DNA from 2 places in the Moellerella wisconsensis genome. Region 2 is predicted to be linked to the other one. Evidence: predicted binding sites of a transcription regulator. Region 2 holds the regulator's gene; the other holds the start of a gene.
The links. Region 2 encodes Fur, which represses iron uptake genes when iron is present. Its sites were predicted from a motif close to ATAATAATGAGAACNACTATCAA; they were not measured.

Region 1: MNY66_RS07305 (siderophore-interacting protein) is a predicted target of Fur. The motif match lies at 12,680-12,702, and genes of this name have one in related genera.

The regions. Positions count from the first base shown of each region.
Region 1 is NZ_CP093242.1:1,616,001-1,632,210, reverse strand. It holds gene MNY66_RS07355 (hypothetical protein) at 1-287, shown strand, start outside; gene MNY66_RS07350 (aromatic amino acid transporter) at 660-1,910, opposite strand; gene MNY66_RS07345 (tryptophanase) at 1,976-3,379, opposite strand; gene tnaC (tryptophanase leader peptide) at 3,478-3,582, opposite strand; gene MNY66_RS07340 (SDR family oxidoreductase) at 4,004-4,774, opposite strand; gene MNY66_RS07335 (FdhF/YdeP family oxidoreductase) at 5,123-7,402, opposite strand; gene MNY66_RS07330 (HutD/Ves family protein) at 7,799-8,356, opposite strand; gene MNY66_RS07325 (aminotransferase-like domain-containing protein) at 8,455-9,879, opposite strand; gene MNY66_RS07320 (cytochrome ubiquinol oxidase subunit I) at 10,020-11,357, shown strand; gene cydB (cytochrome d ubiquinol oxidase subunit II) at 11,347-12,357, shown strand; gene MNY66_RS07310 (DUF2474 domain-containing protein) at 12,314-12,490, shown strand; gene MNY66_RS07305 (siderophore-interacting protein) at 12,746-13,579, shown strand; gene MNY66_RS07300 (endonuclease) at 13,790-14,779, opposite strand; gene MNY66_RS07295 (hypothetical protein) at 14,966-15,157, shown strand; gene MNY66_RS07290 (threonine/serine exporter) at 15,182-15,646, opposite strand; gene MNY66_RS07285 (threonine/serine exporter family protein) at 15,643-16,210, opposite strand, start outside.
Region 2 is NZ_CP093242.1:1,042,079-1,058,288, forward strand. It holds gene MNY66_RS04485 (DNA translocase FtsK 4TM domain-containing protein) at 1-1,507, shown strand, start outside; gene lolA (outer membrane lipoprotein periplasmic chaperone LolA) at 1,657-2,277, shown strand; gene MNY66_RS04495 (replication-associated recombination protein A) at 2,291-3,634, shown strand; gene serS (serine--tRNA ligase) at 4,077-5,366, shown strand; gene pflA (pyruvate formate lyase 1-activating protein) at 5,673-6,413, opposite strand; gene pflB (formate C-acetyltransferase) at 6,623-8,905, opposite strand; gene focA (formate transporter FocA) at 8,977-9,834, opposite strand; gene ycaO (30S ribosomal protein S12 methylthiotransferase accessory factor YcaO) at 10,162-11,919, opposite strand; gene MNY66_RS04525 (MFS transporter) at 12,127-13,548, opposite strand; gene fur (ferric iron uptake transcriptional regulator) at 14,047-14,499, opposite strand; gene fldA (flavodoxin FldA) at 14,915-15,442, opposite strand; gene ybfE (LexA regulated protein) at 15,609-15,902, opposite strand; partial or broken gene MNY66_RS04545 (type I secretion system permease/ATPase) at 16,082-16,210, opposite strand, start outside.

The sequences.
Region 1 (16,210 bases), 570 kb from region 2:
AAATTAAATGTGATAGAGATGCAACTGTTCTATTATCTCTTATCAGTCCAGATGAAGAAAATAGTAGTAATAGAGGAACACGCATTGTTTTTGATACTGATTATGATTTGGTCAGTTATTTAACCGTTAATGATAAAGCAGCTTTAACACCCACCCCCTTTGAGGTAACAGGTGGAGAAAATGGTACCGAATTTAAAGTCACTTCAGAACTAGCTTTAGAAGGTGAACATAAAGTGGTTTTAGGGCCATTTTCTTCCTATGCCTATATTGTTTTATCATACCAATAGTTATTTTAGTGTATTACAATCTAACATAGCGATATTCAAAATATTGCTATATTAGATCCCATCACGAGAACAGTGCCCAGTCCCTTTAAATGAGACAGCTATAATTATATTAACCGCCTATATTTATATCAAAACAGTCCATTGTACTAAGACTCAAATGGGTTTAAAAATTAATACGTAGAATACATAATATGTCAATAAACTCAAACCGAGCAATAAAATCCACGAGAAACAAATGGCCATACAGTAGGAAGTCAATATTTTTTATATTCACATATCTTGAATTATATTAATTAGCAGCTAAATATAACATGAATGACGTCAACAACTAATAATTTCATAGCATAACGAGAGGAATAGTAAAAATAACAGTTAACAATAAATAAGTAATAGATTAAATTGAGCTAATAATTGACAGGTGATCGCAACAATACCAAATGCAATCACAGTATAAATAAGCCCTTTACCACCCCAGACTCTAAACCCTGATCCAGAAAATTTTTCACGGGCTTTTAATACCATAAATGCTGGACAGATAATTGCCCAAATACAGGCGGCCATGCCTGCATAAGCAATCGCAATTAAAAAACCATTAGAAAAAAACATACACAATAATAATGGAGGAGTAAAACATAAGAACGAAGTCTTTAATCGTCCGAGTGAATTATCTTTAAATTTTAATGACGCCAGGATATAGTCGAACAACCCAATTGCCACACCGAGAAATGAACAAAAAACGGCACTAATAGAAAACCATAATACGAACATTTTAATATATTCGCTATTTAATACGGTGTAGAGTGAATCTATAAAGGCATCTAAATTTCCTCCTTGCTGTATTATAGTAATAAATTGCTCTCTGGGTAAGTTTCCCATTGTGCCAATCATCCAGAAGATATAAATAATTAAGGCTAAGACACAGCCAATAATACAGCTTTTAACCACCTTCCATTCATTCTGATGATACAGTTTATATAAACTACAAACATTACCGTGATAGCCGAATGAAGTGATCGCATAAGGAATAACAACAAAAACAAATGGAATTAAGAGTAATTGGCTTTCACCATTAATGGTTTGACTAAAAAGTAATGCGCTTTTAGCATTGATAAATAAACCAGAAAAAGCCAAGATGAATAATATTATTTTAATTGATAAAAATATTGAGGTTAAACGACTAGCACATGTTCCTCCCCACCAGATAGTAGATCCTAATACAATAGTAAATATTATAAATACTATTTTTTGATTAATAATTATCCCATGCAATAAAAAGGCTTCATAAATAACTGAACCTGCAGCCGAGATATATGCGTAAATTAATATATATAATACGAACATCAGTGAAACGTTAGCAAGATAACATACCCATTTGGGTAATAGATGTTTAGATATATGAAAATAATTGGTTCCTTCTCCATATTTTGAAATACATTCAAGAATATAGATACCAGAATGAAACATAAAAAAACAAACTGCTAATAAAATAAAAATAGAGTTAATGAACCAAGCGCCTGACATAATGGTCGGTAAACTAAACATTCCCGCCCCTATCATTGCGCCACCTAGTACAAATCCGCCCACCATAATTGAAGGCTCTTTGTTAATTATAGACGTGCTCATATTTATTCCTTAAAAATATAAGGACAAGGCTCCCATACTGTATGGAAGCCATTATTAGTGACGATTTATTTGATTGGTTTCAGTCGAGCGGTAAAGTGTCTTAATACTGGGGGTTCATATTCAAATTCTAAACCTTTCAGGGTCGCAAATTTTTCTTTTAATTCAATTAATGCATCCGCGATATAATCCATATGATCGTTGGTATACACGCGTCTAGCAATGGTTAAGCGCATAAATTCCATATCGGCATGTTTTTGTTGACCTGTTGCTGGGTCACGACCTAAAAGAAATGACCCAATTTCAACGGCTCGTACACCAGATTCTAAATATAATGCATTAATCACCGCTTGGGCAGGGAATTGATCGCCTGGGATATGCGGAACCAATTTTTTACAATCGACAAATACCGCATGTCCACCAGTAGGATATTGAATTGGAATACCATTTTCACGCAAACGGTCACCTAAATACTGAACTTGTCCGATACGATAATGCAGATAATCCTCTTGCGTTCCCTCTTCTAGACCTTGAACCATAGCCGCCATATCACGCCCAGCTAACCCTCCATAAGTTACAAATCCTTCCATAGGTACGCAGCGTTGACGGACTAATGTAAATACCTCTTCATTATTTTTAATACTGACTAACCCTCCGATATTTAACAGTGGGTCTTTCTTGGCTGACATAGTTAATGCGTCAGCATATTTATACATATCAAAAATAATTTCTTTAATGCTGGCATTTTTATATTGTGGATCACGTTGTTTTATAAAATAAGCATTCTCACAAAAACGTGCCGAGTCCATGACAACAAAAATATCATGCTGTTTAGCGATTTCATAAACTTGTTTTAAATTACTCATTGAAACGGGTTGCCCACCGGCACTATTACAAGTAACAGTAGAAACAATAGCAACCACATTATCCGCGCCATATTCCGCAATATTTTCCTTCAACTTTTGAATATCAAAGTTACCTTTCCAATCATCATATTGCTCAGAATTAAATGCTTTTTCTGTAACAATATTAATTGCTTTACATCCGTTTAATTCGATATGCGCTGCGGTAGTATCAAAATGGAAATTAGAAATAAAGACGGGATTTTCTACTTTGCTATTTTTTTTCTTAATATTTAATAATACGGGAAAAAGAATATTCTCAGCACCACGCCCTTGATGTGCAGGAATAATATAGTCATAGTCAAATAATTCTTTGGCTTTATCTTTTAACTCATAATAGTTTCTTGAACCTGCGTAAGCTTCATCAGCGGTAATCATTGATGCCCATTGCTTATCGCTCATGGCATTAGTGCCAGAGTCAGTTAATAAATCAATATATACAGCATCGCTTGGTAATAAGAATGGATTATATCCAGCCTCTTTGAGTGCAACTTCGCGATCTTCTCGTGAAGGAATACGGATATTTTCTACCATTTTAATACGGAAGGGTTCGACAATTCGTTTAGCCATAATAATACCTTTAATATAAAATCAAATTATTAAACAAACCCATAGTCTTTTATAAAAAAGAGGGTTTGTTAAATTTAAAAAATAAAAAATAAAAAGGATTATCTTTGAGGGAAGAAAAAAGCTAGATCGATATCAATATTAAACCATTTCTTCAATCTGAAGAAACCGCCTAATAGGATGAGAACATTATAGGATGAGAACATACTTTTTTCCTTCTAAGTGAGGAGCTAGTACAGTTAGACTGGATAATATATATAACAGTTAGAGGAATTAAGTAATACTATTAATGTATAAATTGAACAACTATCACACTATTTTTTATTAATACGTTATATTTAAGGCTGAGATCACATAAATTTTATAATATTTATCACAAAGCTAAAATATAACAATTAATGATAATAAATATATTAAACTTTAATAGAAACAAAAATATAATAGTTTCTAAAAATTATATTACTTAATTGAATTATCTTATATTTTTATTATTTGAATATTTAATTGTATTATATGGTGATTGTTATATTATAAATAAAGAAGTGTATAGAAAAGTTAATATTTTTTCATACACTTCAAGCTATATTTATGCCGTAATAAGTTAAATTAGAATACTAATGCCAATGATTATTGAATGCTATAACCACCGTCAATCACTAAATTATGCCCACTGATCATATCGGAGGCATCACTAGCTAGAAATAACGCGCAAGCAGCAATTTCATCAGGATAGGCAAAACGTCCGGTAGGAATTTTTTGTCTCATTGCATCAGCCTTTTCCCCTGACCATGCTTTTTTGCCTAATTCTGTGAGCACAATAGTGGGTGAAATCGCATTGGTTTGAATACCTTTTGGGCTCCATTCCAAGGCTAATACTTTGGTTAAGCCAATTATTGCCGCTTTACTGGCGCAATAAGCTGCGTGTTCAGGAAGAGCAATAACTCCCGCTTGAGAGGCCAAATTAATAATTTTACCGTGCCCATTTTTCAGCATCAATTTTCCCGCGCACTGGCATACTAAGAAAGTTCCTTTTAGATTAACATTCATGGTATTATCCCAATCAGCTTCGCTTAATGATTCCGCTGGTGACAACGCTACCATGCCGGCACAGTTGACCACGATATCTAATGTCCCATAATATTGAACCACGTTATCTATCGCAGAAGTCACTGAATCGGCACAAGTAATGTCACAGGGAATACCCATCGCATGAGTTAATGATGCCGCTGTTTCAATCACCGAGTCTGCCCTATCGAGTAATGCAACTCTTGCGCCTTTAGCGATAAATAATTCAGCAATCGCCAAACCAATCCCTGCCGCCCCGCCAGTAATCACGGCGATTTTCCCATCTAATGAAAAATTATTGTCATAGCCTGTATACTCGCTCGTACTGTTCATACAATAACTCCTTGGTTAGTTATTATGTTGCAGATGAGTCGATTAATAATAAGCACTAAAAAATAACTTATTATTTATATTGAGAGTCAATAATAAAACAAATAACTGAAGTAAATTATTATTGACTCTTAACCGATATTATTAACTATAATAAATGATTGCGGAAAATTCCATTTCAATAAAAAATAAATAAGTTTGTATATGTTTATTATCAATATAAGCAGAATAAAATATAGCAGATATAAAAAAGGATCATGATTTCATGTCATGATCCTTAGATATTAATCTCTAATACCGCGAGCTCTATTTAGCTATAGCTAACTCACTCTATCAGCTAATAACCGATAATTAAGCCGCCACTTCTAATTTTACTGCAATATTCTTATAAGCTGGAATGCCACTTTGTGGATCATAATTATCTAGCGCAATCAAATTATTGGCTTCGGGGAAATAAGTCGCCACTGAGCGGTCGGCCATATCGTAAATAACCACAGTTAAGTTATCTAGGCGTCTTTGGGTTGGCTGTTGTTGCTTATCCAGCGCGATAACGTTGACTTTATCTCCTGCTTTTACGCCTTGCTTTTCCGCTTCGGCAGCACTGATAAATAGCACATCACGCTGACCAAATACTCCACGATAGCGATCATTCATGCCATAAATCGTTGTATTATACTGGTCATGGCTACGCACAGTCGCCAGTACTAATTCACTGTTAACGGCTGATTCCGGATCTTCAATAACCCCTTCAGTGGTCAAGAAATTGGCTTTCCCTGACGTGGTTAACCAACGACGCTGTGCTGCCGCATTGGGTAAATGAAAACCACCAGGCTGTTTAATTCGCTGATTATAATCATTAAAATCAGGCAATACTGCTTCCATCGCATCACGGATCAAATCATAGTTATTGATAAAATCATCCCATTCAACTGTTGAGTTAAGCAGGGTCGCCTTCGCCATACCGGCGACAATAGCACATTCTGATTTTAACCACGGACTCACCGGTTTTAACATACCGCGTGAAGCATGTACCATCGACATAGAATCTTCGACGGTAATACACTGTACGCCACTTTGCTGTTTATCGATTTCAGTGCGTCCGAGCACCGGTAATAAATACGTGTGTTTAGCCGTCAATAAATGCGAACGATTTAATTTAGTCGCTGCATGTACAGCCAGATCTAAATTTTTCATTCCTGCATACGTTAAATCATGGTCTGGCATCGCAACAGCTAAATTCCCCCCCATACTAATCAATGCTTTAGCACTACCATCAGCTAGTGCCTGCATACTAGCCACAACAGCATGTCCGAATTCTTTAGGCGGTTTAAAGCCAAAACGCTGTTCAATCTTGGCTAATAAGCCTGCGCTTGGTTTTTCGGTGATCCCTACCGTTCTATCACCTTGCACATTAGAGTGACCACGCAATGGGCAAATACCCGCGCCTTCACGCCCTATATTGCCTTTTAGCAGCAATAAATTAATCAGTTGCTGAATATTTTGCGTCCCATGCTGATGCTGAGTGATCCCCATGCCATAACAGATGATAGTACTTTTCGCCGCAATATAAGCCTCAGCAATTTGTTCTAATTCGCTGCGCTGTAATCCACAAACCCGTAAAATATCTTGCCAATCTGTCGACAAAATATCCTGTTGTAACTCAGCATACCCTGTAGTGTGCTGCTCGATAAAATCAATATCTAATATTGGTGTCTGGCCCGCATTAATCGCAGCAAGATGTTTCTCAATTACGAGGCGCATCACACCTTTTAGTAAGGCAGTATCTCCCCCAATCCGTACTTTATAATAGCTACTCGCCAAGGGGGTTGATTCCAACGTCAGCATCTCAATCGGATCTTGCGGATAGGTGAAGCGCTCTAGTCCACGTTCACGCAATGGATTGATTGCAATGATTTTTGCACCACGCTTAGAAACTTCTCGCAAAGTACTCAGCATGCGAGGATGGTTGGTACCGGGGTTATGTCCGATACAAATCACTAAATCTGCTTGATCAAAATCGTCTAATAAAACTGTCCCTTTACCTACCCCTATAGCAGCAGCTAAACCCACACTAGTCGGCTCATGGCACATATTTGAACAATCGGGGAAGTTATTAGTCCCATATTCACGGGCAAATAATTGATACAAAAACGCCGCTTCATTAGATGTTCTGCCCGAGGTATAAAATTCGACACTGTTGGGATCTTGATAAGATTGTAATCTCTGGCCTATTTCAGCAAATGCGGTTTCCCACTCAATTTCCTGATATTTATCGGTTTGAGGATTGTATTTTAATGGGTGCGTTAAACGCCCTTCATTTTCTAAATCGTAATCATCCCAAGTGAGTAACTCTGTGACTGTATGTTGTACGAAAAATTGTGGGGTGGTTTTTTTAGCTGTAGCCTCCCAAGCCATTGCTTTTGCACCATTTTCACACACATCAAATGACGCAGTATGTTTAGGATCCGGCCATGCGCACCCCGGGCAATCGAAGCCGTTAGGTTTATTCATATCAAATAGCGCGATAATATCGTGACCGATTTCCATTTGTCCGCGAATAGCTTCAGCTACCGCTTTAACTGCTCCCCATCCAGCCGCAGGGCCAGTATAGTTTTCTATTTTTTTATCCATCTGCATTGCTCTTTTAATAATGAAAATAAAAAGGCGAATAAACCGTTATATAATTTTTTATATGATCTTATTTATACAATCTTTTTTTACGGTCTTATTCTGACATTTATCATATTTTAATTTAAATCCACTAAGAGAGTATAAAGATTGGCTAATTATAGCAACTGGAATAAAGTAAACTTGAGAAATGATATTAATCATTAATTTACAATAATGTATTTATTTATTATTTCAATGATTGAATTATGATAAAATTAAAATATAACAAGAAAATCACCTCTCTGATAAGAAATTTTCGCTAAGCAGTTTTCCCTAAACAAGGCTCACTAAACAAATAAAGAAATAACAAAAAAATAATACAAATGACTATCAATATTATTAATATAACAATTCATTCTATCCGCTCATCAAATCAACCCAAATCAAACAGCTATTTGGCTGTAGCGGGCTAACTCGCCCTTGGCGAATATCAGGTAACCACCAGCAACCATGCTCTGCAATCAATTGACTGCAATTCGCGCCTTGGATCTGCCAATGCCCTTCTAATACATAAATGACACCAGCGCTATTAGTTGGTAATGGTTGGTTTTCGGTGATCACGGTAATTTTCGGCTTCCAACATCCTCGTCGCACCCTAATATTTAATAATAATATTGGACCATCTTGCGCCAATAACTGGGGACTATCCTCACCACGGCAACAGAAGGATTGGCCTTTTTCGGTGAATACATATTCGCTACCAACATCACTAGTGAGCACCAGCGCATTGTCATTAAGCAGCACCAAATAGTAGTCAATATCCGGCATTGTCGGTAACTGGCAAGTTTGGCTAAATCGGTCAATTTGCGCACACCAAGAGAAATCAGAAGCGACTGGCCAACAGACGATTTCATGCCTCTGTTGTTGAGCCTTGGAGGTGGCATTAACCGAACCATCAAAGCATCTTATTTTCATCGTCCCTCGCAAATTGACTGGCTAAAATGACTTACGGGTAATTTAGCAGAGTGACAAATTTTACTTTTTAGCGCAATCAGTTAGGCTCATAAATGTGATTAATCTCGTTTCTCATTCAGTAATTGGTGACACAAGCTGCCCAATATTTTCATCGCTTCCTCTAGTTGCGCGCTCCAAGTAAAAGAAAAGTTGAGTCTAAAGGCATGATTAAATTGGTCGCTGGTCGAAAACATACTTCCGGGCGCAATACTTATCCCCTGTGTTAATGCCAATTGATATAAACGCACTGCATTAAAAGGTGGCTCAAATTCTAACCACAAAAAATAGCCGCCTTTGGGAGTATTTACTTTAACCGAATCAGGCATATATTGTGCGATTGCGCTTAATAAGCGGTGCTGGCGTTGTTCGAGGGTCATACGCAGTTTTTTAAGGTGATTATCGTAACCGCCTTGCGATAAATATTCGGCGATAGCTAATTGTGTCGGCACACTGGCAGAGACTGTGCTCATCATTTGTAAATGTTGAATTTTGGTCGCATGCCGGCCAGCAGCCACCCAACCGACCCGAAACCCCGGCGCTAAACATTTAGAAAAAGACGAACAATGAAAAAAATTATTCAACGTATCTAAACTCTTAGCCGCTACTGGTTGCTGATTACCAAAATACAGTTCGCCATACACATCATCTTCTATTAGGACGATTTGACGGTGATTTAAAATATCGACTAAACGTTTTTTATTCCTTATGGGCATGGTTCCCCCCAAAGGGTTTTGATAATGAGTCATCAACCAGCAAGCCTTAATCGGATAGTTTTCAACCACATCTTCGAGTGCATCTAAATCCAAACCAAAAATAGGATCGGTTTTTATCGCCACTGCTTTTAGTTTTAAGCGCTCTATTGCCTGCAAACAGCCATAAAATGCAGGGGATTCAATCACGACCCAATCACCCGGCTCGGTAACTGATTGTAGGCTAAAACTTAAGGACTCCATCGCTCCAGCCGTGATCACTATTTCATCGGGAGAAACGTGGATCCCCTGCATGGCATAACGCTGAGCTATGTTACGGCGTAACTTTTCATTACCCGGCGGCAAATTAGCCACTGCACTCTGCTTAGTGATGCGTCGAGCAACCGAGGCTAATGATTTGGCTAATTTTGGCTCATTAAGCAATGCTGGCTCAGGAAATGCCGAGCCAAAAGGAATAATATCTGGGTCATTACAGGCTTGCAGCACGCCGAAAATAGAGGCATTAATCTCTACATTTTCACTTAGATGCGACCCCTTGCCCCCTTTCGCCGCCGCAAAACTAGCTTTGCTTTTAGCCACATAATAACCAGATTGTGGACGTGCAATAATCCAGCCTTGGCTTTCCAATAATTGATACGACTGAACCACCGTCATCAAACTTAGCCCAGATTGTTTTACGCTTTCTCGCAACGAAGGAAGCCGGTCACCCACTTGCCAAATATCATCTTCGATTTGCTGACGGATTTGTGCTGCTAATTGCTCGTATCGAGTCATACCTAGTCCTTTCGCCAACTGTTATAGTCAATAACGATAAAATTGTTACTATTATAGCTTAGTCTCTCATGGTCTACTTATCCACACATTGATTGTATTTTTATCTTACCTATTTGAGGTTACTATTTTTTGAGGTCAATATGTTTGGATTGAGTGCCCTGGAATTAGCCCGTATTCAGTTTGCTTTTACGGTCTCTTTCCACATTATTTTTCCGGCAATTACTATCGGTTTAGCCAGTTTCCTCGCCGTGTTAGAGGGCTTATGGCTTAAAACGCGTCACCCCGATTACAAAAAGATGTTTGATTTTTGGGCCAAAATTTTCGCCGTCAATTTCGGTATGGGGGTAGTTTCTGGTTTAGTAATGGCTTACCAATTTGGCACTAATTGGAGTTTTTTCTCTGATTTTGCCGGTTCAATTACCGGCCCGCTGTTAACTTATGAAGTGTTAACGGCCTTTTTCTTAGAGGCTGGTTTTCTCGGTGTGATGTTATTTGGCTGGCAACGCGTAGGTGAAAAGCTACACTTTTTCGCGACCTGCATGGTGGCTTTAGGCACTATCATGTCGACGTTTTGGATCTTAGCCTCAAACAGCTTTATGCAAACGCCACAGGGCTACGAAATTATTAATCAGCAACTGGTTCCTGTTGATTGGCTAGCGGTTATTTTTAATCCATCGTTTCCCTACCGATTATTGCATATGACAACCGCAGCTTTTCTAGCCTCAGCCTTTTTTATCGGTGCTTCGGCAGCGTGGCATCTGCTTAAAGGCCATCGGTCAAGTGCGATGGAAAAAATGTTTTCTATGTCGCTATGGCTGATTTTGGTTTTGGCACCATTACAGGCACTGATTGGCGATGCTCATGGTTTAAATACGTTAAAGTATCAACCAGTTAAAGTTGCTGCTATGGAAGGCCATTGGGAAAATAAACCCGGCGAAGCGACTCCGCTTATTTTATTTGGACTGCCTAATATGGTCAGTGAAAAAACCGAATATTCTATTCAGATCCCATATCTTGCCAGCCTGATTTTAACCCATAGTCTCGATAAACAAGTTCCGGCATTGAAAGATTGGCCCGCAGAAGATCGCCCCAATGTGTTTATGGTGTTTTGGTCATTTCGCGTCATGGTCGGCCTGGGGCTATTAATGATTGCCGGCGGAGTTATTGGTTTATGGCTACGTTACAAACAACGTTTATATCAATCCAAGCCATTTTTACGTTTCATGTTATTAATGGCGCCTTCTGGGCTAATAGCCATTCTTGCCGGTTGGTTTACCACTGAAATTGGTCGGCAACCCTGGGTGGTTTATGGACTACAACGCACCGCCGATGCGGTAAGTGCACATGGTGATATTCATATGAGCGTCAGTTTGCTGACTTTTATTATGGTTTATGCCAGCGTGTTTGGGATTGGATATATCTATATGATTAAATTAATTCGCCAAGGGATAACCGAGGAGAACAGTCATGGGCATTGATTTAGCGCTAATTTGGTTTGTGATAATTGTATTTAGCATCATGATGTACATTATGATGGATGGCTTTGATCTCGGTATTGGTATTCTCTATCCCATGGTCAAAGATAAACACGACCGCGATGTCATGATGAACAGTGTGGCGCCCGTCTGGGATGGCAATGAAACCTGGTTAGTCTTAGGAGGTGCCGGATTATTAGGGGCATTTCCCTTAGCCTATGCGATTGTATTAGATGCCTTATCCATCCCTCTAACCCTAATGTTGCTGGCGTTAATTTTCCGGGGAGTGGCGTTTGAATTTCGCTTCAAAGCCAATCATAAACAGCAGCATATTTGGGATAAAGCCTTTATTTATGGGTCGATCATCACTACTTTTGTGCAAGGTGTGGTAGTCGGTGCTTTTATTCAAGGTTTCCCCGTTGCTAATCGAACTTTTATGGGCGGCTATTTTGACTGGTTTGCGCCCTTTCCGCTGTTCTGCGGATTTGGCTTAGTTGTCGCTTATGCGTTACTCGGTTGCGGCTGGCTTATCATGAAAACTCAAGCCCATCTGCGCCAAACTATGTATAGGATAGCTGGCCCATTAACTTTTTTAATGTTAATCGTCATCGTCATTATCAGTCTATGGACTCCGTTGCTAAACCAAACTATTGCTGACCGCTGGTTTTCACTGCCTAATATATGGTTTTTTCTCCCTGTACCTCTACTAGTGATATTAGCCGCAGCTATTATTCTTCATTCAGTGAAGCAGCAAAAATACGATTATCGGCCTTTCTTAGCGGCCTTATTACTAATTTTTTTAGGTTTTACTGGATTAGGCATTAGCATTTGGCCATATCTTATCCCACCGGTGATCAGCTTTAGAGAAGCCGCCAGCCCACCCGAAAGTCTGGGTTTTATGCTGGTCGGTGCTCTATTTATTATTCCTATTATTTTGGTCTATACCTATTGGAGTTATTATGTCTTCAGAGGAAAAATTAATCCCGAGCAAGGTTATCACTAACGTGGAGCCTTCCCCGTGGTGGAAAAAACTCTCTTGGATGGTAATTATTTGGCTATCCAGCGTGGTAGCACTGTTTGCCGTATCTTCATTATTTCGCGGATTGATGACCGCGGCAGGAATGAAAATTAAATAATCGCTGGAATTATTATTCCCCTTTGCTACCTAACGCACGGTGAAGGGGATCCCATCGTCGCATCCCACCTTCGCTGATGCTGTCTGCTATTATTATGACATTTTTCTATAACAGAGGCTTATAACAGAGACCGATAACAGTTGCCTTAAGTGCTCTAAGGGTAAAATCATCTTGATAATACAGTTGATAATGATAATAATTACCATTATTAAGTAATTAATCAAATTTACCGACCAATCCGTAAGGAGATTGTTTGTGGCAACAGCTAATAATGACCCAAATAGACAACGTCCGATCCCTCCTCAATTAATCCACGTTAAATCAATCATTGATATCTCTCCTGCCATCAGAAGGATCACTTTCCACGGTGAAAATCTAGATACTTACCCTGCTAATTGTGCAGGTACGCATCTGAAAATTTTTCTATCTGCCGATGCAACAATCCCCCCACTATTGCCAGTTCTCGGCCCTAACGGCCCTTCATCGCCTGAAAATCAGCCTCGGCCTAAAGTGAGAACTTATACTGTACGTGCTATTCGCCCAGCAGAAAAAGAAATCGATATAGAATTTGCCATGCACGAGGGTATGGAAGGCCCAGCTTATCAATTTGCGCGCGATGCTTATATCGGCCATTGGCTTGGGATCAGCCGCCCTGGAGGGGCTGATCCGTTATTATCACCAGCTAGTCATTACTTTATGGCAGGTGATGCCAGTTCACTGCCTGCAATTGCAGCATTACTGGAAAATATGCCGGAGAATGCCCAAGGAAAGGTTATTTTACGAGTAGATAATCAAGCTGATATTTATTCATTACAGGCGCCAGAACAGGTTGAAATTGTGTGGATTTGTGGCGATATTTCTACCACAGAGCAGTTAATCAATTGCTTCAAAACCTGGACATTGCCCACAGAAGATATCGTATTTTGGTTTGCCGGAGAAGAACAAATAATCAAACCCTTGCGCCGGTATATTCGCCACGATAAAGGCTATGATCGCCAACATATTCATGCTGTCCCTTATTGGCGCCATGGCTACAATGAAGAAGGCTATCATCAAATGCGCCACGATGTCATGGACAGCGCAGATTAATAACGATAAAAATTCATCGTGTAATAAATGATTTTTATCGCTAGTTCTAATTGATAGCTCTAATTAACAGTGCTAACAGAAAATCTATTTATATTGAATTGAGATACAATCAGCGATTAAGAATATAAACCGACTTAACCGCTGATTTTCTATTTATTGGCTTGAAGAATAACAATTATTTCAGTCAACAAGAAAAATTCATACTAATTATTATTTCACTTTACAGTTAATCGCCTGACGATAACCAGCAGCTATCGCATCCTGCTCAGAGGCAAATAATACGGCATTTTTATCATCCGTAGTTTTATAACCAGAACAGTGAGATAAATGATAAATTTTACTTTTCACATTACCTTTTACTGTCGCATTCTCATTTATTACCGCTTCATTGGCTGAAGGTTTATGCTGTGAAATATCAGAAAATAGCCCAGATGCACTATTTTTATGTCCTAACTGCCATACTTGCTCACCAGTAACAAACGGATTGTGATGTCCCATAATTTTAGCGATTCTATTATCTCGTTCCTGCTCCCAAGCGGTGACTGGGTATTGCTTATCCCAAACTTTTAATAATTTCTGCTGTTGCTCAGACATCGATAAATCATAACGGTCGTGCATATAGAAATATACCCGCGCCACTTGCCCTTTTACACTGTCTCTCGGTTCAAATTCACGCGCTTTAAAATCGATGCGGCTACGGCACTGGCCATACGGATATTCAACATTACCCGCCAGTTGACCATAACTCAGATTACTGCGATCGCCATTAACCTCACCAATCGATGGGGCTAAATTATGTAAATCGGCTTCCATAGTACGAAATACCGGATCGTCCGCGATACAGTTTTTACGTCCACCGTGCTGCCAGCATTGACGTTGATGACCAAAAACCCAAGCAGGAACAATATGTTCCCATTCAATACGTTCTGCTCTATTTTGCTGTTTTCGGACTTGATAACCACACGAGTTAAGATCGACCCGCCCGCCACTGGCGCCCAACCAATCCCATTGGCAACCACAATATAATGTGCCTTCACCCTGTTTAGATTGGTCATGATAAACTTGCGTACGCGCTAATTTTTTAGCTTCATTAAAAGACGATGGCGCAGCAACAGTAGAAAGAGTGAATAGGCTAAAAAAGATAATGGAAGTAAACGCAATAATGCGACTAATATGTGACTGTTTCAAAGTAAATACCATTATAGGGAAAGTTAAATAATATAATTAAGTGGAAGAACTTAAGAATATAGCAATTCATTGCAGATTGTCTTATCAAAAATTGTTAAGGCGACTGAAATATAAACTTTCTCTTCTATCTTTTATATAATTAAAATTTATTTAGCTTAAAATATTTACGATAAATCAGATTAAATATAGAGCATTACTATGAATACATTATTAGATCAATTAATTTCAGAGCTTATTAACGTCACTAAAAAATATTCAGAAAACGATGATATTACGGTGGGCATACCTCAGCTCACTGAAAATAATTTAAAAATTCAGTTTCATTTCGCAGATAAGAATGGTTTAGATATTACATTTAATACCATTAAACTCGCAGAAAACAGCGTATAATCAGCCTGTTCTCTGCGTTTTTAATTAGACCCCGGGGCGTTTACGGTACAACCATAATCCCGGTAATGATAAGCCAATAGAAAGTGCACCGACAATGAATGAGGCTTGTAAAAAATTAGTCACCAGAGTTTCAAATAAGTGTTCGCTATATCCTAAATGCGATATTTTAACCACCGAAATCATGGCGACATAGGCATTAATTCCCGGGAACATAGGAATAATAGCCGCTACCGTAAAGACTTTAGGGTGCGCTAACCACCAGCGAGACCATTGAATGCCAATAATGCCGACTAAAATAGCAGCACAGAAACTCGCCCATTCAATATTTTGACCCAGTTCCATCATCACCATTCGTGAACCATGCCCTATCGCGCCGAGCAAAGCACAATATTTTAGGGCGCGTTTAGGGACATTGAACACCATAGCAAATCCAACCGCAGGGATTGCGGCTAAAATCATATCTTGCAGCAATGCAAATAAAAAACTCATGCCCAATCCCTCAGATCCCAAATTGACATTGCCATCACCACACCAATACAAGTCGCCAACGTGAGCAGGCTTGCCATCGTCCAACGCGCCAATCCGGTATTAACATGCCCTTTAAACATATCAGCCACCGCATTAATTAACGGAAATCCCGGGACTAATAATAAAACACTGGCCGCCATCGAGATAGTCGCCGTCGGCGCAAAATAAGGTAACTTAAGAATTAATCCCGACACACTGGTCGCAACAAAGGCAGTAATACAGAAATTTATCAATGGGTTAATCTGACGCGATGTTAGGACTTGTCGAATATACATACCACAGCCACTGCCAAGAAATGTAACCATTGAACCATCCCAGCCGCCACCATTTAACTTACTAAAACAGGCACATGATAAAGCCACCATCAGCACCATCATCCAGCGCGGATAACGTAGCGGCTTAATAGAATCTAGTTTTTTCTGTACTTGGTCACGGTCTAATAGATGATGCTCAACCAAAATTACTACATGTTGAACTTCAGTCACCACATGCATATTAATACCGCGATCAATGATTTTTCGTGTG
Region 2 (16,210 bases):
TCAGCCGTTGCCGAAACCGACAACGCCAATGCCATCGCTAGATTTATTGAGCAGCCCTCCGGCACAAGAAGAACCGGTGGATATGTTTGCTCTTGAGCAGACATCTCGACTAATTGAAGCTCGACTGAATGATTATCGTGTTAAAGCCGATGTCGTCGGTTTTTCTCCAGGACCGGTGATCACGCGTTTTGAACTAGATTTAGCACCGGGAGTTAAAGCTGCGCGAATTTCCAATTTATCCCGTGATTTAGCTCGTTCTTTGTCGACAACTGCGGTAAGGATTGTTGAGGTCATACCGGGTAAACCTTATGTCGGATTAGAATTACCGAATAAAAAACGTCAAACGGTTTATCTCAGAGAAGTCCTGGATTGCGATAAATTCCGTAATGATCCGTCTCCATTAACTATCGTATTAGGCAAAGATATTGAAGGCGAACCGGTGGTGGCTGATTTAGGAAAAATGCCTCATTTACTCGTTGCGGGGACAACTGGATCGGGTAAATCTGTTGGGGTCAATGCAATGATCCTCAGTATTTTATATAAATCGAAACCCGAAGATGTTCGCTTTATTATGATTGACCCTAAAATGCTTGAACTTTCTATTTATGAAGGTATCCCGCATTTATTAACTGAAGTAGTTACCGATATGAAAGACGCAGCCAATGCTTTACGTTGGTGCGTTAATGAAATGGAACGTCGATATAAATTAATGTCAGCTTTAGGGGTACGTAACCTCGCGGGCTATAATGAAAAAATTAAAGCAGCGGCAGAAATGAACCGGCCTATTCCTCATCCATTCTGGAAGCCGGGTGATAGCATGGAAACCGAACATCCGGTCTTAAAGAAAGAGCCTTATATTGTTGTCATGGTCGATGAGTTTGCTGATTTAATGATGACAGCGGGTAAAAAAGTTGAAGAGTTAATTGCTCGTTTGGCACAAAAAGCTCGTGCAGCAGGTATTCACTTAGTGTTGGCCACACAGCGACCTTCTGTGGATATTATTACCGGATTGATTAAAGCTAATATTCCAACCCGTATTGCCTTTACGGTATCGAGTAAAATAGATTCTCGAACTATTCTCGACCAAAGTGGCGCAGAATCATTATTGGGAATGGGGGATATGCTCTACCTGCCACCAAACTCATCTATTCCAATGCGTGTTCATGGCGCCTTTGTACGGGACCAAGAAGTTCATGCAGTGGTTAATGATTGGAAAGCACGAGGTCGCCCTGAATATATTGAAAGTATTACTAAATGCAGTGATGAATCTGATGGTGCAGGTGGTTTTGATGGTGCAGCTGAAGAATTAGACCCGTTATTTGATCAGGCGGTGGCATTTGTGGTTGAAAAACAACGAGTGTCTATTTCTGGTGTGCAACGTCAATTCCGTATAGGTTATAACCGTGCCGCACGAATTGTTGAGCAAATGGAAGCCCAACAAATTGTCAGTGAGCCGGGACATAATGGTAATCGTGAAGTATTAGCCCCACCGTCTATGGATCACTAATATTATTGATGGATTATTGTTAATCTGTCTGAATATTCAGTTAGTTATGGGGCTAGATAGTGTAGATAATTTACGATCTATATTTTTTGAACATATAGGTTATCGATTTAAAAGCATTCACTTGGGTGTATTTAAAAGGTCATTGAATAATGAAAAAAATGATATTGTTAGGCGCGGCTTTAGTGGTGAGCTTGTATTCAGCGATGACTTTGGCAGATGCTAGTCAAGACCTGCAAACCCGTCTAAATAAAGTGAATAGCTTCCATGCTAATTTTAGTCAAAAAGTCACCAGCGCCGAAGGTGATTTAATTCAAGAAGGTCGTGGCGAATTATGGATACAAAGACCAAATTTGTTCAACTGGAATATGACGTCGCCTGATGAAAGTGTTTTGATTTCAGATGGTAAAGATTTATGGTTTTATAATCCTTTCGTTGAACAGGTAACGGTAACGTCACTGAACGATGCGACTAATGATACCCCGTTTATGTTGATTACGCGTAATAATCCTCAGGATTGGAAGCAATATTCTATTATTCAACAAGGTAATAGCTTTGATCTGAAACCTAAGCAGCTTAACGGTACACTTAAAGGCTTTTCAATCACAGTTTCCCCTGATGGCACAATAGAGAAATTTTCAGCCATAGAACAAGATGGTCAAGTAAGTGCTTATCAGTTGAATGCACAGAAAAATGGTCCGGTGGATAAAAGTAAATTTAGTTTAAAAATTCCGCAGGGTGTGGCTTTGGATGATCAACGCTCAGCCAAATAAATAAGAGGGCGTAGTGAGTAATCTGTCTCTCGATTTTTCGCAAAATGAATTTCAGCCTTTAGCTGCACGCATGCGTCCAGTTGATCTCGAACATTATATTGGTCAAAAGCATCTTTTGGCTGAAGGAAAGCCTTTGCCTCGAGCTATCAAGGCAGGGCATCTGCATTCGATGATTTTATGGGGACCACCAGGTACCGGTAAAACGACATTAGCTGAGATTATTGGTCATTATGCCCAGGCGGATATTGAGCGGTTATCTGCGGTGACCTCAGGAATTAAAGAAATTCGTGAATCGATAGAGAAAGCGCGTCAAAATCGTAATGCAGGTAGACGGACGATTTTATTTGTTGATGAAGTCCATCGCTTTAATAAAAGCCAACAAGATGCATTTTTGCCACACATAGAAGACGGCACTATCACCTTTATCGGTGCTACGACCGAAAACCCATCTTTTGAGTTGAATTCAGCCTTATTGTCACGAGCCCGAGTGTACTTACTGAAATCATTGGATGAAAATGATATCGAAGAAGTCTTATTACAGGCAATGACTGATTCTATCAATGGGTTAGGCGGTAAAAATATTATTTTGCCAGATTCAACACGTACGTTGATTGCTAAATTAGTTAATGGCGATGCCCGACGATCGCTCAACTTATTAGATATGATGGCTGATATGGCTAATGCTGATGAGCAAGGGCAACGTGTTTTAACGCCTGAATTATTGAAAGAAGTTAGCGGAGAGCGCAGTGCACGCTTTGATAATAAAGGCGATCGTTATTATGATCTAATCTCGGCGTTGCATAAGTCAGTGCGTGGTTCAGCGCCCGACGCAGCCTTATATTGGTATGCTCGAATAATAACTGCCGGTGGCGACCCGTTATATGTGGCTCGTCGCTTATTGGCTATCGCTTCTGAAGATGTGGGCAACGCTGATCCCCGTGCGATGCAAGTGGCTATTTCGGCATGGGATTGTTTTACCCGCGTCGGGCCGGCAGAAGGTGAAAGAGCAATTGCTCAAGCGATTGTTTATTTAGCTTGCGCGCCCAAAAGTAATGCGGTTTATACTGCGTTTAAAGCTGCTTTGGCTGATGCCAGAGAACAGCCGGATTATGATGTTCCTGATCATCTACGCAATGCGCCGACTAAATTAATGAAGCAGTTAGGGGCTGGGCAAGAATACCGTTATGCGCATAATGAACCTAACGCCTATGCTGCGGGCGAAAATTATTTTCCGCCAGATATGAAAGAGACCCATTATTATTTTCCGACTAACCGCGGATTAGAAAGTAAAATTAGTGATAAATTAGCATGGTTAACTGAACAGGATCAAAATAGCTCAATAAAACGCTATCGTTAATTATAGCTATACGGTAAGGTTATAAGTTAGTATCGCTTAGATAGTTTAAGTTGTTGGTTTATTTGTTATCGTGGTTTTATCATAATCGTTTGGTATACAGTTGGAATATTTTGTATACAAATGGTGCATTATTTTTATTGTCTATTATGTAGGCCTAAAATATAGACCAAAAACACAAGCTAGCTATTTATCGCAACTAAACTGTTTAGAAAAAATAATATTGTAAATCCTGTATGTTTTTTATTTTTTACTCGGCTTAAAGGCAGAGTTAAATAATTTTACGATAGACTCATTGAAACATGTTTAACTGCATTATCTATTTTTATGATGTAGCAAAATTATGCTTCAGTAGATACTTCAGTAATAAACAGGAGTAACTACTTGATCTATCAAATACAGGGCTCTATCTCATCACTTAAACAACAAGAATCACAGGATAAGCATGCTCGATCCCAATTTACTGCGTACAGAGCTAGACGCGGTTGCTGAAAAACTGGCTCGCAGGGGTTTTACCCTTGATGTGGAAAAGCTGCGTGAATTAGAAGAACGCCGCAAAGTTTTACAAGTTGAAACTGAAACCCTGCAAGCAGAACGCAATTCCCGATCGAAATCTATCGGCGCGGCTAAAGCACGCGGTGAAGATATTGATGCGCTGCGTCAGGAAGTAAACCAATTAGGTGAGAAATTGGATTCAGCGAAATCGGAATTAGATAAGCTGCAAGACCAAATCCGTGATATTGCATTGAGCATACCTAATATTCCTGATGATTGTGTCCCTAATGGTAAAGATGATACTGAAAATCTTGAAGTTAGCCGTTGGGGTGAGCCAGCCCACTATGATTTTGAAGTGAAAGATCATGTGAGCTTAGGTGAATTATCAGGGGGATTAGATTTTGCCTCAGCCGTTAAGCTGACAGGTTCACGCTTTGTCGTGATGAAAGGTCAGATCGCGCGTTTACACCGTGCTTTGACTCAGTTTATGCTCGATTTACATACTGAACAGCATGGCTACCAAGAGCTGTATGTCCCTTATTTGGTAAACCGCGAAACCTTATACGGTACCGGACAATTACCTAAATTTGGCGAAGATTTATTTCATACCAAGCCATTAGAAGAAGAAAGTGAAAGTAACTATGCGTTGATCCCAACCGCAGAAGTACCGGTAACCAATCTAGTGCGTGGTGAAATCTTAGATGAAGCGTCATTGCCATTACGTATGACAGCGCATACCCCGTGTTTCCGCTCTGAGGCGGGCTCATATGGTCGTGATACGCGTGGTCTGATCCGTATGCACCAGTTTGATAAAGTTGAGTTGGTACAGATTGTTCATCCTGAAAAATCGATGGAAGCGCTTGAAGAACTAACTGGCCATGCAGAGAAAGTTCTACAATTATTAAACTTACCTTATCGTAAAGTGTTGTTATGTACCGGTGATATTGGCTTCGGTTCATGCAAAACCTACGATTTAGAAGTATGGTTGCCAGCGCAAAATACTTACCGTGAAATCTCCTCTTGCTCAAATATGAAGGATTTCCAAGCGCGTCGTATGCAAGCTCGCTTCCGTGGTAAAAATGATAAGAAACCACAATTGGTTCATACACTAAATGGTTCTGGCTTAGCTGTCGGACGTACTTTAGTGGCAATTATGGAAAACTATCAACAAGCAGATGGCCGTATTGAGATCCCAGAAGTTCTACGTCCTTATATGAAAGGTTTAGAATATATTGGTTAATCTTGACTGATAGCTTGAGTTAGAAAATGATAAACCGCTGGTTAAAAACCGGCGGTTTTTTTATACCATGATTTGTATGATTTGTATGATTTGTATGATTTGTATGATTTGATACGGTAGGATTAAAAAGAATATGATAGAAATATTTATCACTATAAAGAGTATAGTCAAAGTATAGTAAAGAAAGAAACTGATAAATATTATGCTACTTGAGAATAAACAGGCAGAGTGGTGATATTTGTACCGGCTCTGCCTATTATTAATCAGATTTAGATGAGATGGTTAATCGATGGGGACGCTGAAGGCTTAATACATTACTTTGAGGCCATAGCCTTCGAGAATGGATTTAACACGCTCCATAATTTCTTTAGACGGAGGCTTAACCCCATTCAATTTGTATTCTTCACCCATGGTTTCCCATTTATGTTTACCCAGCTCATGATAAGGAAGCAGTTCAACTTTTTCGATATTTTTCATATCTTGCATGAACTCACCTAATAAATGTACCGAGTGATCATCATCACTCCAGCCGGGAACGACCACATAACGTATCCATGTTTTTTGATTACGTTTCGCCAAATAGCGAGCAAATTCTAAGGTTCGATGATTGGATACGCCAACCAGTTTTTGATGGATTTCATCATCCAGCTGTTTGAGATCTAACATCACCAGGTCAGTAGCATCCAGTAATTCATCAATCACTGGATCATAACGGCGAACAAAACCGTTAGTATCTAAGCAAGTATGAATATTCTCTTTTTGACAAGCACGGAACCAGTCACGTACAAATTCAGCTTGCAAAATAGCTTCGCCACCTGAGGCAGTAACGCCTCCACCAGTAGCATTCATAAAGTGACGATAAGTCACCGCTTCTTTCATTAATTCTTCAACGGTAACTTGAGTACCTGTATGGGTATCCCAGGTATCACGGTTATGACAGTATAGGCAGCGCATTAGGCAGCCTTGAAAGAATACGATAAAGCGTATACCGGGGCCATCAACAGTACCGCAGGATTCAAAAGAGTGGATACGACCAAGTACGGACATGACAGAAGACTCCCAAAACTGACGAGATAAAAAGGCCCCAAATGCGGGGCCTTTAATTTATTCTATTGTAACACCAATAGGGGTTCAAGTTGTACATTGACTGGCTACATTCTTTTTTATGCCTGAACTGTCGCGTTAATTACGTTATCCAGTTCAGGTTATTATAGATTGTGACCCTTGAATCTTTTGGGTGTTGCGTTAGCAAGTCATTACATTGATGCAGTAAATGTACGAGTAATAACGTCTTTTTGTTGCTCTTTAGTCAGTGAGTTGAAACGCACGGCATAACCAGAAACACGGATGGTTAACTGTGGATATTTTTCTGGATTTTCCATAGCATCTAGCAGCATTTCACGGTTCATAACGTTGACGTTTAAGTGTTGACCGCCTTCGATAGAAGCTTCGTGATGGAAATAACCGTCCATCAGACCTGCAAGGTTAGCTTTACGAACATCATCATCTTTACCTAACGCATTAGGAACGATAGAGAAGGTATAAGAAATACCATCTTTCGCATAAGCAAACGGCAGTTTTGCAACAGAAGTCAGTGATGCAACCGCACCTTTCTGATCACGTCCGTGCATTGGGTTAGCACCTGGTCCGAATGGTGCGCCAGCACGACGTCCATCTGGAGTGTTACCTGTTTTCTTACCGTATACAACGTTAGAAGTAATAGTCAGAATTGACTGAGTTGGTACCGCATTACGGTAAGTACGCAGTTTCTGAATTTTCTTCATGAAACGTTCAACTAAGTCACAAGCGATATCATCGACGCGTGAATCGTTATTACCGAATTGTGGATATTCACCTTCGATTTCGAAGTCAACAGCAATGCCATCTTCGTCACGGATAGGTTTAACTTTAGCGTATTTGATAGCAGACAGTGAGTCAGCAGCAACTGACAGACCAGCGATACCACACGCCATAGTACGATAAACATCACGGTCATGCAGTGCCATCAATGCAGCTTCATAGCTGTATTTGTCATGCATGTAGTGAATGATGTTCAGTGCAGTGACATACTGAGTTGCCAACCAATCCATGAAGTGATCCATACGATCCATCACTACATCGAAGTCAAGAACTTCGTCGAGGATTGGTTCGTGTTTTGGACCCACTTGCATTTTCAATTTTTCATCAATACCGCCGTTGATGGTATACAGCATGGTTTTCGCTAAGTTAGCGCGAGCACCGAAGAACTGCATTTGTTTACCAACAATCATTGGGCTGACGCAGCAAGCGATAGCATAGTCATCGCTGTTGAAGTCAGGACGCATTAAGTCATCGTTTTCATACTGGATAGATGATGTATCGATAGAAACTTTAGCGGCATATTTTTTGAAGTTCAGAGGCAGTTTTTCTGACCACAGGATAGTCATGTTAGGCTCAGGAGATGGGCCCATGGTATACAGTGTGTTCAAGAAACGGAAAGTGGTTTTAGTCACTAGAGTACGGCCATCAAGACCCATACCAGCTAGTGATTCCGTTGCCCAAATTGGGTCACCAGAGAACAGTTCATCATATTCTGGTGTACGTAGGAAACGAACCATACGCAGTTTCATGACCAAGTGGTCAATCAGTTCTTGAGCTTCTTGTTCAGTCAGTTTACCTGCATCCATATCACGTTGGATGTAGATATCTAAGAAAGTCGATACACGACCAAATGACATTGCCGCGCCATTTTGAGATTTAACAGCGGCTAAATAACCGAAGTAAGTCCATTGAACAGCTTCTTGAGCATTTTTAGCAGGGCCTGAGATATCGCAACCATATTTAGCAGCCATTTCTTTCATTTGGCCTAGTGCGCGATGTTGCTCAGAGATTTCTTCACGCAGCTGAATGGTCATTTCCAGATCTTCACCGGATTCCATTTTTGCTTGCAAAGAATTAAATTGTTTAACTTTATCTTTCATCAGGTAGTCGATACCGTATACCGCGATACGACGGTAGTCACCGATGATACGGCCACGGCCATACGCATCTGGCAGACCTGTCAGGATACCTGATTTACGACATTTGATGATGTCTGGTGTATAAACATCGAATACACCCTGGTTATGGGTTTTACGATATTCAGAGAAAATTTTATTAACCATCGGGTCAAGTTCGCGATTGTAAGCTTTGCATGAGCTTTCAATCATACGAATACCACCGTATGGGATCAGAGCACGTTTCAGTGGCGCATCAGTTTGCAAGCCAACAACACGTTCTAAATCTTTCTCGATGTAACCCGCATCGTGAGAGGTAATAGTCGAAGCAATGTCAGTATCAAAATCGACCGGCGCATGTGTACGGTTTTCAATTTTGATGCCATCCATAACTTTGTCCCACAAAGCATCAGTGGCTTTGGTAGAACCGGTCAGGAAGGATTCATCGCCTTCATAGGGGGTGTAGTTTTTCTGGATGAAATCACGCAGATTAACTTCGTTCTGCCATTCACCTTGTGTAAAACCTTGCCATGCTGAAGCGAATTTTTCATTTAATTCGGTCATGATACTTTTACCTTTTAACAATGGATCTTTTAAGGATCTTAATAAACTTTTCAACTACATGATGAAGAGTCTTATTGATGACTATCATCACGTAAGTGCATAAACCAGTAAATCAAACCGACTAACAACGTACCACCTATGATATTACCAATAGTGACCGGAATTAGGTTGTCAGAGATAAAATGTCCGATAGTCAAATGAGAAAATTGCTCTGGCGCTGAACCAATCTGAGCCCAAAACTCAGCAGGAGCAAATTCTTTTATGACAATTCCTAAAGGGATCATAAACATATTAGCAATACTATGCTCGAAGCCGCTAGCGACAAACATCGCGATAGGTAAAATAAGCACTAATAATTTGTCAGTAAGACTGCGGCCTGAATAGCTCATCCAGACAGCCAAGCAAACCATCATATTGGCTAGAATACCTAAGCAAACGGCTTCAATGAAGGTATGGTGTAATTTATGATCAGCGGTCTGTAATACATTTAATCCCCACTGACCGTTTGCTGCCGTATATTGGCCCGCGAACCAAATAAGTGCAACAAAGAATAATGCGCCAATCAAATTACCAATATAGACATTAAACCAATTGAGGAACATTTGTCCCCAAGTAATTCGACCGGTGGCTTTAGATACAATGGTTAATACTGTTGACGTAAATAAATCAGCGCCACAAATAACCACCAATATTAAACCGAGAGAGAAACAGATACCGCCAATTAATTTAGTAAATCCGAAAGGAGCGGTAGAGGCACCTGTAGTTGCTGTAATATAGAAAACGAAAGCAATAGAAATAAAAATCCCGGCGGTGAAGGCTGACAAATAAGTAATTGCCGGATGTTTGTTAGCTTTATACACACAAGCATCGTCAGCAACTTTTGCCATGATAGCCGGAGGTAAAAGATTAAAAGGGTTGTCAGCTTTCATACTAACACTCTCTTATAAAGTTAATTAATTATTGTACGCAATTATAGTAGCAAAGGGGGGGAAATAGATTTTTGATGTGGATCATAAACTCAGCGTAGATTTAAGCTTTTTATGTTTAATTTATGTTAAATTAAGCTGTAATTTAATGAAAATAAAAGAAAAAATAAATTTTAATATTTGTATGATTTTTTTAAAATACCCTCTAGTAACATCTTAAAAGTAAAAAATCAGGCTAAAATGTCAGTTTAATGTTATTGATGATTGACTTATTAACCTGATTTTTACTTTATAACAGCTATTTGTTCTTAAACCATTGTATTAATATGGTTATTTCGCAGCGGTTATTTTTGCTTTTTGTAATTTTTCATAGGCTGCTAATAATGCCTGATGTGCGGGAAGCGAGGATAATTGTTCGTCGATAGCCCATAAGCCATAAAAACAATTCTCACCAGCGATGGCAGATGATGCTGCATCTACGGTATCTGCGCCATACATATGCACAAATGCATCATAATATTGAGCAGGATCTCTTTCATCTTCTTGATTAAGCAGCAATAAAGTATGTAGACAACGGTAATAATTGGCACGTTCAGGGGTAAAGACGGAACTATTAAAATCTTGCGTCCATTCAACCCAAATAAGCGCTTGCTCTAAATCGCCACCTGCTAATGCTAGCATGGATTTTAATTCTCCGATGCGCAAATTACTCCAGCCATTATCTTTGCCTACTGCCAGACCTAATAATTCACGTACGCGGGTAAAATCATCTAAGCCTTCGTCATCTAGTTGCTCAATAAATGATAAATATTCTTCAGCTGACCATTGGCTCTCTGGCAGACTAATAATCACCTCGCGCAGATGTGCCCCCATGGTATTATTCGCAATATGCAGATCTTCCACAGGATAAATATCGGACATACCAGGCACTAAAATACGGCATGCGTAGACGCCTAAATGAGAGTAATCAGCGATATACACTTCTGCATCTAACTGATTATAAATAGCCATGAGGGTAGAGAATTCTTCTTGAGTTGTCCCTTTAAATGACCACTCGACAAATGGATAATCAGCCTCTTTTTTAAATAAGTCCCAACTAATTAAACCACTTGAATCAATAAAGTGAGTTTCGAGATTAGTATTATCCGCCACTTCTTCATCGTCAAACGTCGGTGCATTAAACACATCGAGATCTTTTAAACCACGACCCTGTAATAATTCTGTCACTGTACGCTCTAGGGCGACACCAAAATCGGGGTGTGCACCAAACGAAGCGAAACATGTACCATTGGCTGGATTGAATAAAATCACACAAATAACTGGATATTCGCCCCCTAATGATGCGTCATAGCAGAAAATTGGAAAGCCTTCTTGTTCTAAGGTATTTACTGCTTCTACCACGCTTGGGTATTTATTCATTACTTCAGCAGGGATCAGCGGAAGGCTGATACATTCAGAGATAATACGATTTTTAACATAGCGCTCGAAAATTTCAGATAATCCCTGAACTCGTGCTTCGTTAGCGGTATTTCCCGCTGACATGCCGTTTGAAACATATAGATTACCAATGATGTTCATTGGAATATATACCGTTTGATTGTCTGATTGACGCGTGAATGGTAGCGCGCAGATCCCACGTTCGGTATTGCCGGATTGAAAATCAATCAATTGGCTGCCACCTAGGGCATTATCAGGATCGTAAAATTTTAATAAACCTGCGTCTAAAATTCCGTCGGGTAAGCTGTCATCTTCGGTTAAAGGAAACCACTTTTCATTAGGATAATGAACAAATTCACCGTCCGCGATGTTTTTACCTAAATAGAAATCAGCAAAAAAATAATTGGTTGAGAGACGCTCAAAATATTCACCCAAAGCAGAGGCTAATGCGGCTTTTTTAGTGCTGCCTTTACCGTTGGTAAAGCACAGCGAACAGTCACGATCACGAATATGTACTGACCAGACGTTAGGTACAGGATTCAGCCAGGAGGCTTCTTCGATATTAAATCCTAGAGAGTGTAATTTATCTTGAAACGAGGCTATCGAATCTTCGAGGGCGGCATCTTTGCCAGGGATAAATGTTTGAGTCATGTCAGTCACTTGATAATGATGTTTTTAGAAAACCTATGATACGGACTTTTTGTTATTCTCTCTATGCTTTTTACTGTTTAGCCAACAACGCGCTCGATAGCTGTACATGGTTTTAAATATCGCTTTGAATATAATGTGGAATATAGTTTTATTATTTTTTGTACATAATTAATAATCAACTGAATTAAAAGAGAATTTTGCGATTGACTAGTGCTTATTCGCTTGTTTAACCACAATATTAGCGCTAATTAATGCGAATAGAGGGACTGCTGCAAATAATATAAATAGCCAAGCGGCGGCTGATTTAGCGCCATCTATTCCTCCGGGGAGCGAAAGCCCTGCTGAATTAGCGATTAAGCCAGCCATGGATGCGCCAAAGGCGGTTGAAAATAGTTGTAGCGTAGTTATCGCCGCAGAGGCTTTATCCGCATCTTGTTGACGTGAAACGGTTAATATCCGCGTCAGTAAATGGGGCCATGCCATTCCTATTCCGCTGCCAGCAAAAAATAATGCGAGGCAAATTATTATTAATTGATAATTTTCTAGCTCAATAATATTCGTGATAAACAGCGCGAGAATAACTAAGGCAAATAGTGTGAGTGTAGGGCCACGGCAGATTAATTTGCGGGCGATTACTGGCGTTACTCCGGAGGCTAAAATTGCGCTAGAAGACCAACCGGCTCCGACTAATGCCGCGAGATATCCCGAGGCTAAGGGAGGAACATCATGCAGAACTTGTAAAAAATAAGGAACAAAAACTTCTGTTTGTACGCTAAAACCTAATAACGCCATGGTCAAATAAATTGGCGCTAAAGGAGCGGATAGCCGAAAAGTATCTTGTGGAAATAAGCAGTTTACTCCTCTTTTTTCAAGATTGACTAGGGCATAACATAATGTACAAGCGGCCATAAGTCCTAAAATGGGCACCCATATTTTTTGGCTGAGACTGCCGAGAGAAATAGCCAAAACCGCCATCGAAAGCAGCAATAATTGGCGATAGGGAATTTTTTCTTGCACGGTGCTGCGATGATTTTGATTAGGCAATACACGCCATGTAAGATACATATAGGGCAGCCCAACGATAGCTAGACACCAAAATGCCCCGCGCCAAAGAGTATATTCTGCAAAAAAACCACCTAATGCTGGCCCCAAAAGTGTTGCCATCCCCCACATACTCGACATCATTGCCAGTACCCTTGACCAGAGATATTGTGGGAAAACAAGATGAACCATGGAATAAGATAAGGTGAGTAAAATTCCTCCGCCAGCGCCTTGAATTATACGTCCTAGTAACATGAGTAGCATCGAGGGGGTGAGGGCACAAACAATCGTGCCGATAATAAAAATCAGTGTTGCGATAAGATAACTTTTTCTCGGACCGAGGCGGGATAAAATACGAGAAGTCAGAGCCGAGAGAATAATGGATGACAGAATAAACAGCGTGGTGTTCCAAGCATAAAAATCTAGACCGCCAATATCACGTACTACGGAAGGTAAGGTCGTAATAGTGATGTAGACATTGACCGCATGCAGAACGATCCCTCCGGTTAGCGCCAAGGTGAACCAAAGATATTGACCTGTAAGTAATGTGCTCCAACCGCCACGATTGGGTTGTTCCGTTTGACTCATTCATTCATCCTTCAACAATCAATTAGCGCGATATTTATGATGAGAAATCAATGAGTCGCTATTGATATCATTGTATTCTCATTTCGCTTACTTTGTTCTGTTTGTTGTTTCTGCGTTTAGTCTTTGGGGGATCGTTCTTAGATACGGGTTCTTTTGAACGTTAATTTTTGATAGTTAGTCTTTGAAAACTGATTGTTTAAGCGGTCTTTTAATGTGATTTTTGATACTAGAGATTAGTGTAATATTACGTCGAGTGATTATCAAATTTATTGGTTAGAGAACGCAAATGAGAGGCAAAATAAAATCCGCATGTGGTTTGCACATACGGATTTCAGAGGAAATTGACTAGATTAATTGCTCCGTAGCGTTTTGGTTACTTACTGGACATTAAAAGTAATGCATATGACTAAAACAGATCATAACCAGAGCACAAAACACCGATATAGCCAAGTTGTGCGGCAAGCTATAGGATGCAGTTACAGAGCCAATAAAAAGGTACTATTCACCTTTCGCTTCATGAGCATCACCGTTATCACGGCAATCACCATCAGCACAATGACCATACAGGTACAGGCTGTGGTTTGATAATTTAATTCCGTGGCGCGCCGCGATATTTTTCTGACGAGTCTCAATTGATTCATCAGTAAATTCAATAACTTTGCCACAATCAAGACAGATAAGGTGGTCATGATGATGCTGCTGTGTTAGTTCGAAGACAGATTTACCACCTTCAAAATTATGGCGAGTCACAATTCCAGCATCGTCAAATTGGTTTAATACACGGTACACTGTTGCGAGGCCAATCTCTTCGCCTAAATCAATCAGCTTTTTGTAGAGATCTTCCGCACTGACATGATGGCACTCAGGATCTTGAAGCACTTCCAGTATCTTCAAGCGTGGAAGTGTAACTTTCAGCCCAGCATTCTTTAATGCTTTATTGTTGTCGGTCATGCGGATTTATCCTGTAACTTAATTCATGAATTTAATAATAACTAAACATAATTAACAGAAAAAAGAGATTTCTATTAAACGATTTCACAATTATAGGCTTAGTGAGAGTAAATAGAAACCAATCATGTCTCATTATTACCATATACCCAACATCATATAAATTGCAGTCGCCGTGTTTATTGAATCAATTTTTAGGTTATATTTTCGCGTTCTATCTATGTTTACGATGCTATTTATTGGTCGTTGGTTACATTATTTGCTGTATATCGCATTTGCTGTATATCGCGCCAAAATAAACATTAAATAGTCGAAAAAATAGCCAACTGCGACTCGTGTTTACTGTAGTTCATCTACAGTTAAAATTATGTTGAGTAACTTTCTGCTCAGCCACATGTGTGTTTAGCCACATGTGATATTAACCAATAATTTCAGAGAGAGACATCTCGTCAGAAATTTGTTTAACCCATGCATCCACTCGCTCTTCAGTGAGTTCAGGTTGCCGGTCTTCATCAATGGCTAAACCGATAAAATGACTATCATCCGCCAGTCCTTTAGAGGCTTCGAAGTGATAGCCTTCAGTTGGCCAATGACCAACAATAACAGCGCCTCTTGGCTCAATAATGTCACGAATAGTGCCCATTGCATCGCAGAAATATTCTGCATAATCTTCTTGGTCACCACAACCGAAAAGAGCGACTAATTTACCCTCGAAATCAATTTCTTCGAGCGTAGGGAAAAAGTCATCCCAATCGCACTGAGCTTCACCATAATACCAGGTTGGAATACCCAGTAGCAGGATATCAAATTCAGCGATATCTTCTTTGCTGCTTTTTGCGATATCGTGAACTTCTGCCACATCTTTACCCAGTTTTTGCTGGATCATTTTGGCAATATTTTCTGTATTACCTGTGTCACTACCGAAGAAAATACCTACGATTGCCATAAAGTGAGTCAACCTCTTCTGTTTCTGTCAGGGCTGTCAGTCAGTTTCTGACGCCAAATTTGTGCTGAATGATTACCATTAATGATAGCATTGTGCTTTCTATTTTGGCCAAACTATCAGGATAAATCTGTCAAATTTGTGTGGTTAGCATTGTGGATGATGACGTTTAATCTTTCGCCGGCAGAAGTGACTGCTCAAGCTGAGCCATCAATATCTGTTCGATAAGTTCACTGCGACTGATGTTCTGTTGCTCTGCCAATTGGTTCAGTATTGCAACGGCGTCTTCATTTAATTTTAGTTCAACCCGACGTAATCCTTTGACTTTATCTCGTCTTAATTGATTGCGTTTGTTGATTTTTAATTGTTCATCCCGTGATAACGGGCTTGTCTTCGGTCGCCCAGGCCTACGTTCGTTCGCGAACAAATCAAGAGTGGTGCGATCAGTTTGTTCTTTTGCCATATCTAGTAAGTGTTAAAGGGCGAGTACCAAGGATCCAGCGCGCAATCATACCTTAGCTGCCTGCATATCGCTACTATTGCGGAGCGATGAAGCGCTGTTATCGATTAAAATATCAGCGCTTATTTAAAAAAATATCCCGAGCGAATAAAAAAACAGCAACTTCTAACTACTGATACTAATTAACGGGTTTGCTGTTGCCATAATTGCGCATATAAGCCTTGTTGTTGTAGCAAATTATGATGATTATCAAACTCGACAATCTCGCCATTATGGATAACGCAAATTCTGTCGGTATACCGTAGAGTATT